2 regions of the Microbacterium sp. No. 7 genome follow, and region 1 is predicted to be linked to the other one. Evidence: riboswitches for the same ligand, from Rfam matches in the RefSeq annotation. Region 1 holds a riboswitch; the other holds the start of a gene.
What was found. A riboswitch is a leader RNA that binds a small molecule or an ion and turns the genes downstream of it on or off. The one in region 1 is predicted to bind thiamine pyrophosphate.

Region 1 (6,162 bases):
CTCGGGATTGAGGAGTTCGTCACCTTCAATGATGATCGCGGCCGGCTGCGGCAGAACCTGACGGAATACGAGGCTCAAATATCCGCGCTGGGAGGGCTCGACGTGACTCTCTTCGGAATTGGCGAGAATGGTCACCTCGGGTTCAACGAGCCGGGATCGGGGCTCTTATCGCCGACGCGTGTTCTGCCGCTCGACGACCGAACGATCCATTCCAATTTCTCAGAGTCGCCCGAGGAAGGCTTCAGCGTCCCCGAGAACGGGATCACCGTCGGACTTCCCGTGCTGCTCTCGTCTAGGCGGAGTCTGCTCATTGCTTCCGGGGCTCGGAAAGAGGAGGCCGTCTTGAACCTGCTTGGTGGTCCTGTTTCTCCTGAATGGCCGGCCACGTTCCTTCGCGGTCAGCTGGGAGCATATGTGATGATCACGGATGACTGCGTGCCGGCGGGCGCGGAGCGAGAGACGGGCGCGCGTGGTCGTACGTAGTTTTCCGAGGGTATCGCTGCTCGGATTCGGGGCGCTGTCGAACTTCGGGATCCTGCTCCTCGAGATCTTCACGGCGATTCTGATCTATCAGCGCACGTCATCGTTTTCGTTCGTCCTCCTCGTGGTCTTCGTCCAGATGATCGTGGAGGCGGGAATGACATACGTGACTCCTTTCCTGCTCCGCAAGATGGGGCCGGCGTCTATGATCGTCTGGTTCCTGCCGTTTCGTATCGTCGGATGCCTCTTCCTTCTCGGCGACGATATGAGCGCTGCGGATGCGCTCATCGCGGGAGTGCTCATTTCGCTCAGCACCACGGGTGATGCCATTCCAAGGAACGTTCTGCTCACGGCGTCCACGAGAGGGAGCGCTTCGCGGGGCATGGATCTCGGCCTGTTCGAGGCGTTCCGCTACATTGCTGTCGCGCTGTCGCCTCTTGTCGGTGCCTACGCCTTCGAGGGAGGCGGCTTCGTCGCCTTGGCGGGCCTGTCGAGCGGCCTTTCGCTCGTCGCGGCGCTCTGCGCTCTTCGCGTGCAGAGGTATGTCGGTCGGGGCATCCGCGAGCAGAAGGGGAAGAGGATCGGGATTCGAAGAATTCCCGTGCCGATTCTCGCGCTGTGGTGCAGTACCGGAGCCAGGTACCTGGCCGAGAACACGCTCTACCCGGTGGCGGCTATCATGCTTTACCAGACGTCCGTCAGCCTCGGCTGGATCTCTCTGCTGGCGGTTGCGGCCGGTGTCATCTTCGGAAAACTGTCGGACAGGTTGAGTGGCAATCTCCTCATCCTGCTGCCGGTGTGCGCCGTCGCCGTCGGCTGGTTCGCTCGATCCTTCGAGCTGACGTTCGCCTCTGCGCTGCTGTTCGGCGTGATCTGCGGCGTCGGCAGCAAGGCGGTCGGTGTGCTGGAGAAGAAGATCAGCTTTGACTTCGGAGACACGGTGGGACCGACGATCGAGTTCGTCACGCTGCGTGAGCGAATCATGCTGATCTCGCGAGCGGCGCTGATCGGCGTGTGTCTGCTCGGAGGCTTCTCGGTGTTCGTCTGCATCCTCGTCTGTGCAATCGTCATGGTGCTGAACATCGCGACCGTGCTCTTCGCGGTGTTCGTGAGGCGGGGCGTCGCACCCGTCGCCGGTCCCAGCCGCTGAGCTCGGGCCGATCGCAGAGGTGGATTCGTCGCGAGGCAGGTGCTCTTCGCTGCGTTGGCATCACTCGCCGGTGGGGGCGGGTGAGCTCGGCCCGGTCAGGTGGGGGCTGTCTCCGTGTGTGTGGCTTGTGAGTGCGGGGGCCGGCGCGGGGGTGGGATGGCGCGGGGGTTCGCGTATCGCGTCGGTTCGGCGGATTTCGATACGCCGTCGACTGCGTCGACGGCTACTCAATCAGCGGGGGTGGGTACGTCGATCGGCGGGGGTGGGGGCTGTTCGATCAGCGGGGGGTGGGGGACGGTTCGATCGGCGGGAGTGGGGGTGGAACGGATGCGACGGTTGTGGGGCGTTGCGCTCGCTCGCGGGGGTCGGGTCCCGCGTGCTCGACGGCGTGCAGGCGCTGAGGGGCATGCCGCTCAGCGCGCTGCCAGGCCCCAGAGCTGGAGCGGGTGGGTGAGGCGCCACCAGGCGTCGGGATCGGTGAGGTCGGCAGCGAGGTGCACGGGCGTCGTCGCCGCGTCGACGGGGCCCGCGAGCGAGAGGGTGCCCACCTCGGCATCCTTCTGCCGCGCGTCGCCGAGATCGAGCGTCACGTCGGGCGAGACGGTCGCGCCGTTCCACAGCACGACGGCGGCATCCGCGGCGGTCACGAGGTCGCTCTGCGCACCCCACACGGTCGTGACGGCGCCCACGCGCGTGCCCGCCGCGACGCCGTGCGCCGTCGTCTCGCGGGCGACCTCGTCGAGCAGGCGCGCCGTCTCCGAGAACCGCTCGTCGGAGTCGGGCTGGGCCACGACCGACGCGTAGGCGAGCAGGCGCACGGCGCCGACCGTGAACTCCTTGGCCGCCGTGAGCGTGAACTCCCAGTCGAGGCTGCCCGTCTTGATGCCGACGATCGACGGGTCGGCCGCGAGCAGCTCGTTCGTGTTCTCGAACTCCCCGGCGCCGGGCAGCTCGGCCCACGGCATCCGCACGATCTCGGCGACCACGGGGTGCGCCATCGCGAGCCGCGACAGGGCGACGAGCGACGCGGCGTCGCCCGCGTTGGCCTCGTCGATGCCCGTCGGCTCGACGACCGCGATGCCCGTGAGCCCCTGCCGGGCCAGCCAGTCGGACGCCGCGGCCGCGAACTCGCCCTCGCCGGGCCAGTAGGTGCGCGCGAGCCGCTCGGTGTAGTTGCCCGCCGAGCCGATCAGCACGCCCTGCAGCATCTGGTACAGGCTGAGCGAGCCCTCCGCGGGAACGTCGAGCGCCGACTCGTCCCGCCCCAGGAACTCCCAGTACTCGTCGCTGTCATCCCACGTGAAGTCGAACGCCGGTCCCGGCTCGCCCGGTGCGAGCGGCTCGCGCTCGAGCACCATCAGCACGGTCACGAGCTTCGTGACGCTCGCCATCGGCGCGACGTCGCCCGACGACGCGGGCGTGCCGGCGAAGCCCTCGACGCCCACGGCCGCCGCGCCCTCCGCCGGCCACGCCACGGCCGTCGCGGGAGCGGTCACATCGGCGACGGGCACGGGCGCGACCGTCGGCTGCGGCAGCGGCCAGAGCAGGGCGGATGCCGTGTATACGGCCGCCACGCCCACGACCGCCGCGAGGGGGATGAGCGCGCGTCGCCCGCGCCGCCGCCGCGGACGCTGTGCGAGCAGGTCGGGCACGACGCGCCGGTACGCGTACTCGCCGCCGGGCGCCGCGGGCGCCGCCACGTGGTCCTCGTCGACCCAGCCGAGCGCGACCCGCTGCGGCGTGCCGCCGGAGCCGTCTCGAGGGGTCATTCGCCCAAACTAACCTGCCCGGGCCTCGGTTATACTCATCGACACAACCCACGGGAGTCCGGTGAGCCGGGCTGAGAGGAAGCGAACCACGCTTCGACCGTCGAACCTGATCCGGATCATGCCGGCGCAGGGAGGAGAGAGAATGAACACGTCTGCATCCGTTCAGGGCCCCGTCGAGGCTCACCTGCAGCCGAGCCGCTTCGGCTGGCGGGTCGTCGACATCGTCGTCGCCGCCGTGCTCGGCGTCGCCGTCGGGCTCGTCTTCTGGGCCTGGAACACCGTCGGCGGGGCACTGTGGTCGGTCTTCGACGCCGTGACGCCGGGCCTCGCGGGACTCGCCGTCGGCATCTGGCTCATCGGCGGCGTCATCGGCGGCCTCGTGATCCGCAAGCCGGGCGCCGCCCTCATGGTCGAGCTCGTCGCCGCAACCGTCTCGATGCTCATCGGCAACATCTGGGGCGTGTCGACCGTGCTGTCGGGCCTCGTGCAGGGACTCGGCGCCGAGCTGATCTTCCTGCTGTTCCTGTACCGCCGGTTCACGCTGCCCGTCGCGATCCTCGCGGGCATGGCCGCGGGCGTCGGCGCCTGGATCTTCGAGCTGTTCTACGGCAACTCGCCCAACATCCTCAAGACCGTCGAGTTCAACATGATCTACCTCGGCTCGCTGCTCGTCTCGGGCGCGGTGCTCGCCGGCATCCTCGGCTGGGTCCTCGTGCGGGCGCTCGCCGCGACGGGCGCCCTCAGCCGGTTCGCCGCGGGCCGGGAAGCACGCGCCGAGGTCTGAGATGACCGCGCGCGTGACGGCCTCGGGCTGGGGCTGGCGCTACGCGGGCCGCCGGGCGCCGGCGGTCAGCGACGTGACGCTCGACATCGAGCCCGGCGAGCGGGTGCTGCTGCTCGGCGCATCGGGGGCGGGCAAGTCGACGCTGCTGGCGGGCATCGCGGGGCTGCTCGGCGGCGCCGACGAGGGGGAGGTGCGCGGCGCGCTGCTCGTCGACGGGCGCCCGCCCGCCGCGCAGCGCGGCCGCATCGGCCTCGTGCTGCAGGACCCGGATGCCGGTGTCGTGCTCTCCCGCGTGGGCGACGACGTCGCCTTCGGCTGCGAGAACCTGGGCGTGCCGCCCGGCGAGATCCCCGCGCGCGTCGCCGAGGCGCTCGACGCCGTCGGGCTCGACGTGCCGCTCGACCGGCCCACGAAGGCGCTGTCGGGAGGGCAGAAGCAGCGGCTCGCGATCGCGGGCGTGCTCGCGATGCGCCCCGGCATCCTGCTGCTCGACGAGCCGACCGCGAACCTCGACCCCGCGGGCGTCGCGGAGGTGCGCGCGAGCATCGAGCGGGCCGTGCGCGCGTCGGGGGCGACGCTCGTCGTCATCGAGCACCGCACCGAGGTGTGGGCCGACCTCATGACGCGCGTGATCGTGCTCGACCAGGGCGGCGGCCTGCTGGCCGACGGACCGCCGGACGCGGTGTTCGCCGCGCAGGGCCGCGCGCTCGCCGACGCGGGGGTGTGGGTGCCGGGGCACGGGATCGACCTGCCCGTGCTGCCTGCGGCGGATGCCGGTGACGCGGTGCTCACGGCGCACGATCTCGCGATCTCGCGCGACGGCGGCACGGCCGTGCAGCGCGGGCTGGACCTCTCGGTGCCGCGCGCCGCGGCGACCGTCGTGACGGGCCCGAACGGGGCCGGCAAGTCGACCCTCGCGCTGACCCTCGCGGGTCTGCTGCCCGAGCTGGCGGGCGAGGTGCGGTCGGCGCCCGAGCTCGCCGGCCGTCGCGGACCGCGGCCGTCGCGCCTCACCTCGCGCGAGCTGCTGACCCGCATCGGCACGGTGTTCCAGGAGCCCGAGCACCAGTTCCTCGCCCAGACCGTGCGCGACGAGCTGCTCGTCGGCCCTCGCGCGCTGAAGATGACGGATGCCGCGGCCGACGCGATCGCCGACGAGCTGCTGGAGCGGCTCGGGCTCGCGCCGCTCGCACGGGCGAACCCGTTCACGCTGTCGGGAGGGCAGAAGCGGCGGCTGTCCGTCGCGACCGTGCTCGCGACGGCGCCGCGCGTGATCGTGCTCGACGAGCCGACGTTCGGGCAGGACCGGCGCGGCTGGATCGAGCTCGTGCGCCTACTGCAGGAGCAGACGGCGGAGGGACGCAGCGTCGTCGCCGTCACGCACGACGCGGCGGTCGCCCGGCACCTGGGCGGCCGGCACGTGCGCCTGGAGGCGGCCGGGACTGCGGGCCTGGGCGGACTCGGCGGTGCTGCGGGCCTGGGGAGCGTCGCATGACCGGCACGGCGACGCGCACGAGTCCGGCATCCGCACCCGCCCTGCCCCGGGAGGCGTGGCTCGATGGCGTCAACCCGGCGACCCGCATCCTGCTCGCGCTCGTGCTGTCGGTGCCGCTGCTGGCATCCATCGACGCCGTGAGCGCGGCCGTCGCGATCGCGCTGCAGCTGCTGTGCGTGCCGCTCACGGGGCTGCGCCTGCGCACGGTGCTGCTGCGCCTGCTGCCGGTGCTGCTGCTCACGCCGATCGCGGGCGTCAGCATGCTGCTGTACGCGCAGCCCGAGGGGCGCGTGCACTGGACGTTCTGGTACGCGACGATCAGCGACGGGTCGATCGTGCTCGCGATCGCCGTGAGCCTGCGCGTGATCGCCCTGGCGCTGCCCGCGATGCTGCTGTTCGGGCGGGTCGATCCGGCCGAGCTCGCCGCGGCCCTCGCGCAGATCGCGCGCCTGCCGTCGCGCTTCGTGCTGGGCGTGCTCGCGGG
Region 2 (6,162 bases), 2.2 Mb from region 1:
TCGCCGACTACCGCCAGGTGGGCACGAGCGGCCTGTACCTGCCGCCGATCTCGCTCGGCCTGTGGTGGAACTTCGGCGACAACATCCCGTTCGACGACCAGCGTGCGCTGCTGCGGCACGCGTTCGACCGGGGCATCACGCACTTCGACCTCGCCAACAACTACGGGCCGCCGTACGGCTCGGCCGAGACGAACTTCGGCCGCATGATGCGCGAGGACTTCGCCCCCTACCGCGACGAGCTCATCATCTCGTCGAAGGCCGGCTGGGACATGTGGCCCGGACCCTACGGCCAGCAGAGCGCGCGCAAGTACCTCCTCGCGAGCGCCGACCAGTCGCTGACGCGGATGGGCCTCGACTACGTCGACGTCTTCTACTCGCATCGCTTCGACGCCGTCACGCCGCTCGAGGAGACGGTCGGCGCGCTCGACACGCTCGTGCGGCAGGGCAAGGCGCTCTACGTCGGCATCTCGTCGTACAGCGCCGAGCGCACCGCCGAGGCCGCGGCGATCGCCCGCAGCCTGGGCACGCCGCTGGTGATCCACCAGCCCGCGTACTCGATCCTCAACCGCTGGATCGAGGACGGGCTCACAGGCGTGCTGGCGCAGGAGGGGATGGGGGCGATCGCCTTCACGCCGCTCGCGCAGGGACTGCTGACCTCGAAGTACCTTGGCGACGGCACGGCCGTGCGCGCGCAGCAGCGCGGCTCGCTGCGCGGCGACCGGCTGAGCGAGCACGGGCTCGCGACCCTCCGCGGTCTCGACGTGATCGCGCGCGAGCGCGGGCAGTCGCTCGCGCAGCTCGCGCTCCAGTGGGTGCTGCGCGAGCCGGTCGTGACGTCGGCGCTCATCGGCGCCTCCCGCCCGGAGCAGCTCGACGAGAACCTCGCGGCGCTCGACGGCCCCGCGTTCACGATCGAGGAGCTCGAGCGCATCGACGCCCTCTCCGACGGGCTCGACGTGGACCTCTGGGCCACGTCGGCTCAGGCATGAGCCTCGCGCGCGCGTTCGCCGATCGCGTGCACGCACGCGCCCCGGGCAAGATCAACGTCTCGCTCGACGTGGGGCCGCGGAAGGACGACGGGTACCACGACCTCGTCTCGGTCTTCCTGGCCGTCTCGCTGTACGAGGACGTCGTCGTGAGCCACTCCGACGGGTTCAGCGCACGCATCACGGGCGACATCGACGTGGCCGGCGTGCCCGTCGACGAGACGAACCTCGCGGTGCGGGCCGCCCGGCTCGTGGTCGAGGAGGCCGGCTGGAACGGCGGGGTGCACCTCGACATCCACAAGCGCGTCCCGGTCGCGGGCGGCATGGGCGGGGGGTCGGCGGATGCCGCGGCCGCCCTCGTCGCGGTCGACGACCTGCTGCACGCGGGTCTCGGCGCTCCGCGGCTGCACCGGCTGGCGGCGCGTCTGGGCGCCGACGTGCCCTTCGCGCTGCACGGCGGCGCCGCCGTGGGCGTGGGGCGCGGCGACGAGCTCACGCCGGCCCTCACGGGCGGCCGCTTCGACTGGGCCCTGGTCTCCCACCCCCAGGGACTGTCGACGCCGGCCGTGTATCGCGAGTTCGACCGCCTGCGCGAGGGCGACGATGCCGCCGCGTGCGGCTCGACGGCGGCGGGCGACACCGCCGTGCTGCAGGCGCTGCGCGCGGGCGACCCGCGCGCCCTGGCGGCCGCGGTGTTCAACGGCCTGCAGCCCGCGGCGCTCAGCCTGCGGCCCGATCTGGGCGCCGTGCTCGTGGACGGCGTGGAGCGCGGGGCCCTCGCGGGCATCGTCTCGGGATCGGGGCCGACGCTCGCCTTCCTCGCCGGCGGCGAGAGCGACGCCCGGGCGCTCGCCGCGAGCCTGGTCACCGCGGGTCACGACGCGCGGCACGTGCACGGGCCGGTGCACGGCGCGCACATCGTCAGCCGCGCCGGATGACGATGTGACGCCCGTCTCCGGACGGTGGGGCACCCGGCCGTGGGCCGGATGCCCCACCGTCTCGGAACCGGGCGGTGCGGGTCAGAGGAAGAACGTCGCCGACTCGAAGAGGATCTCGTTGTCGCGCACGTGATAGGTCTCGGTGCCGTGGCGGCCGTCGCCGAGGTCGACGATGAGGTGGCCGTACTCGCCCTTCGTGATGAGCAGCCGCAGGGCGGGCGGCGTGCCGTCGCTCGAGGCCAGCGCCGCCTCGAAGCTGTCGATGTTGTCGCGCACCCAGTCGGCCACGCCCTGGCGGCCGATGACGAGTCCGTCGGCGAGGGTCGTGGACACGACGGTGTTCTCGGCGTAGTCGGCGGCGATGGTGTCGGGGTCGCGGGTGGTCATCGCCTGCATGTGGCGCTGCATGACCGCGAGCGTGGCGGCCGAGACCGGGTCGAGCTCGTCGGCGCTCATGTCGACGTCATCGGTGTTCACGGTGAGGTTGTCCGTGCTCATGTCATCTCCTTTGATGATCCTGCGGTTGGGGTCGCCCGCGGTCGCCGGTGGCGTCCGCCGTGGCGGGTCGTGGAACTCGACGATGAGTCCTGCATTCTATTGTTCACAGAACTGCAAACTTTTACCAGTCATTCGGGATTTGATTTTCCTGAGACCGCCCCATGTCGGACACCCCGCGTAGCCTGGGACGCGATGAACGATCTCGCCCGCTCCCACCACGACGCCCCTCTCGACGATCTCTCCCTCGCCGCCGTCGCCGGCCAGGGGCTCGCCCTGCGCCGGGTCGACGACGCCGACGCCGCGCAGGTCGCCGCCTGGCTCGACGCCGTGTCGCGCGGCTTCCTCGACGGCGAACGCAACGAGACCCAGCACCGGGCGTTCTTCGACCTCCTGGGCTACCGCCGCAAGCTCGGCGTGTACGACGAGGACGCGCCCCATCCCGAGACGCCGTCGGCCACGTTCGCATCGTGGGCCGCGGAGCTGACGGTGCCCGGCGGCACCGTCCCCACGTGCGCGATCACGTCGGTCACGGTCGCCCCCACGCATCGCCGCCGCGGCCTGCTCCGCAGCCTCATGACGGGCGAGCTGCGCACCGCGGCATCGCTGGGCCTGCCGGTCGCGACCCTGACCGTGAGCGAGTCGGGCATCTACGGCCGGTTCGGGTTCGGCCCGGCGGCGCACGCGACGTCGTGGACGATCGCGTCGCGTCGCGCGACGTGGACCGGCCCGATCGCCCCGGGGCGCGTCGACTTCGTGTCGCGGGAGCACGCGCGCACGCTCGTCGAGGCGCTGCACGAGCGCATCCGCCGCACGTCGCCCGGCGAGGTCGACATGCCGGGAGGGCACTGGGACCGCTTCCTGGGCACGCGGCCCGACGCGGAGAAGGCCGATCAGCGGCGCGTGCTGCAGTACCGCTCGCCCGCGGGAGAGGTCGACGGCCTCGTGCTCTACAGCGTCACCGAGAACGAGCACGACTACTCCGAGTCGACGCTCGACGTGGCCCTGCTGATGGCGGCGACCGACGAGGCGTACGCCGGCCTCTGGCGCTTCCTGCTCTCGATGGACCTGATCGGCACGGTCCGGGCGGGCGAGCTGTCGACCGACGAGCCGCTGTGGTGGATGATCGCCGACCAGCGGGCCGCGAGGATCGCGGTGCGCGACCACCACTACGTGCGCATCCTCGACGTGCCGGCGGCCCTGCGGGCGCGCCGCTTCGGGGCGCCCGGACTCGTCGCGCTCGAGGTCGCCGACGCCCTGGGGCTCGCCGAGGGACGCTGGCTGCTGCGCGCCGACGCCGACGGCACGGGCCACGTCACCGCCTGGGAGGGCGCCGCGCCCGCCGGTGCGATCACCGCCCGCCTGGGCGTCGCCGAGCTGTCGGCCGCCTACCTCGGCGGCGTGTCGCTCGCGACGCTCGCGCGCGCGGGTCGCGTCGAGACGACGGATGCCGACGCGCTCGCCCGCGTCTTCGGATGGTCGCGGGCGCCGCGGCTCAGCTACTGGTACTGAACGGCGGGCGACTGGTGCCGAACGGCGGGTGCTGGTGCTGAGCGGCGCGCCGAGGCGGAGCCGCGCCGGCCGGCGGTGAGCCGCGCGCGCCGCCCGGCTCTGCGCGAGCCCGGGTAGGGTGAGAGACATACCGTGACACGGGGTGCCCCGCGGGGCTGAGAACACACCCGTCGAACCTGATCTAGCTCGTACTAGCGAAGGGATGTCGCGCATGACGCGCACGCCAGAAGACCTGCTCGAATTCACCTGTTCCGCGCTCGACCGGCTGCGCGAGAGCCAGCCGCTCGTGCAGTGCATCACCAACAGCGTCGTCGTGAACGTCACGGCCAACGCGCTCCTGGCCCTCGGCGCCTCGGCCGCCATGGTCGACATCCCCGAGGAGGCGGGCCCGTTCGCGCGCGTCGCCTCGGGGCTGCTCGTGAACCTCGGCACGCCCACGGCCGAGCAGCGCGAGGCCATGCGCGAGGCCGTCGTCGCCGCGAACGAGGCGGGCACGCCCTGGGTGCTCGATCCCGTCGCTGTGGGGGCGCTGCCCGTGCGCACGCCCCTCGGCCATGCGCTGCGCGACCTGCGGCCCGCCGTCATCCGCGGCAACGCGTCGGAGATCCTCGCCGTCGCGGGCACGGGCGCCGGCGGCCGCGGCGTCGACGCCACCGACGACGTCGACAGCGCCGAGCCGGTCGCCCGAGAGCTGGCCGCGCGCACGGGCGGTGTCGTCGCCGTCTCGGGGCCCGTCGACCTCGTGACCGACGGGGAGCGCACGGTCCGCATCGCGAACGGCACGCGGCTGCTGACGCTCGTGACGGGCGGCGGCTGCGCGCTGGGCGCCGTCATCGCCGCGTTCGCGGGCCTCGACGACGACCGCTTCGCGACCACCGTCGCCGCGATCGCGGTCTACACGGTCGCCGCCGAGGTGGCCGGGGAGCGCTTCCCCGCCCCGGGCACGTTCGCACCCGCGTTCCTCGACGCGCTCCACGCGCTCGACGCCGACACCCTGCGTGCACGGGCGGCGCTGTCATGACCGTCGACCTCTCGCTCTACCTGGTGACCGACGCGGGGCTCGCCGATGCCGCCGGCCACGACCTCGCCGATCTCGTCGCGGCCGCCGCGTCGAACGGCGTCACGGCGGTGCAGATCAGGGAGAAGGACGCGCCGGCGCGCGTCTTCCTCGACACGGTGCTGCGCGTGGCCGCCGTGACGCCCCCGCACGTCTCGCTGCTCGTGAACGACCGCGTCGACGTCTTCCTCGCGGCGCGCGCCGCGGGCGCCCGTGTCGCGGGCGTGCACGTCGGGCAGTCGGACCTGCCGGTCGACGCGGTGCGCGCGCTGATCGGCGCCGATGCCGTGCTGGGCCTGAGCGCCGCGACCGAGGACCAGCTGCGCGGCGCGGCCGCCAGCCGCGCGCGGGTCGACTACGTCGGCGTCGGCGCCGTGCACGCCACGCCCACCAAGAAGGACGCGCCGCCCGCACTGGGCCATGACGGTTTCGCGCGGCTCGCGGCGGCCAGCATCCTGCCCGCCGTCGCGATCGGCGGGGTGAAGGCCGACGACGTTCCCGCCCTGCGCCGCGCGGGCGCCGCGGGCGCCGCCGTGGTGTCGGCGATCTGCGCGGCCGAGGATCCCGGCGTCGCCGCCCGCGCGCTGCGCGCCGCATGGGAGGCCGCCGCATGACCGCGCGCCGCCCCGTTCCGCGGGTGCTGAGCATCGCGGGCACCGATCCGACCGGCGGCGCCGGCATCCACGCCGACCTGAAGAGCATCGCGGCGAGCGGCGGCTACGGCATGGCGGTCGTCACGGCGCTCGTCGCGCAGAACACGCGCGGGGTGCGCTCGGTGCACGTGCCGCCGGTGCCGTTCCTCGCCGAGCAGCTCCAGGCGGTCTCCGACGACGTCGAGATCGATGCCGTGAAGATCGGGATGCTCGGCACGACGGAGGTCATCGAGACGGTGCGGGCGTGGCTCGACCGCGTCGCGCCCCCGGTCGTCGTGCTCGATCCCGTCATGGTCGCCACGAGCGGCGACCGGCTGCTCGACGCCGACGCCGAGCAGGCGCTGCGCGATCTCGCCTCCCGGGTCCATCTCGTCACGCCGAACGTGCCGGAGCTGGCGATCCTCGCAGGCGAGCCCGTCGCGGCCGGCTGGGAGGATCTCGTCGCGCAGGCCGCGCGCGTCTCGGCGCGGCTGGGCGTGCGCGTGCTCGCGAAGGGCGGGCACCTGTCGGGCGCGTCGCTG

Region 2: it holds a riboswitch for thiamine pyrophosphate, as region 1 does, so the genes downstream of both, thiM (hydroxyethylthiazole kinase) here and AOA12_RS17900 (ECF transporter S component) in region 1, are expected to answer to the same signal.

Annotation. Positions count from the first base shown of each region.
Region 1 covers NZ_CP012697.1:3,866,591-3,872,752, reverse strand. Annotated here, with positions in the region: gene AOA12_RS17915 (6-phosphogluconolactonase) at 1-483, shown strand, start outside; gene AOA12_RS17910 (hypothetical protein) at 470-1,630, shown strand; gene AOA12_RS17905 (D-alanyl-D-alanine carboxypeptidase family protein) at 2,044-3,399, opposite strand; TPP riboswitch at 3,440-3,549, shown strand; gene AOA12_RS17900 (ECF transporter S component) at 3,542-4,183, shown strand; gene AOA12_RS17895 (ABC transporter ATP-binding protein) at 4,185-5,678, shown strand; gene AOA12_RS17890 (energy-coupling factor transporter transmembrane component T family protein) at 5,675-6,162, shown strand, end outside.
Region 2 covers NZ_CP012697.1:1,625,818-1,631,979, forward strand. Annotated here, with positions in the region: gene AOA12_RS07405 (aldo/keto reductase) at 1-989, shown strand, start outside; gene AOA12_RS07410 (4-(cytidine 5'-diphospho)-2-C-methyl-D-erythritol kinase) at 986-1,924, shown strand; gene AOA12_RS07415 (hypothetical protein) at 2,006-2,422, opposite strand; gene AOA12_RS07420 (GNAT family N-acetyltransferase) at 2,615-3,931, shown strand; TPP riboswitch at 4,060-4,151, shown strand; gene thiM (hydroxyethylthiazole kinase) at 4,143-4,952, shown strand; gene thiE (thiamine phosphate synthase) at 4,949-5,602, shown strand; gene AOA12_RS07435 (bifunctional hydroxymethylpyrimidine kinase/phosphomethylpyrimidine kinase) at 5,599-6,162, shown strand, end outside.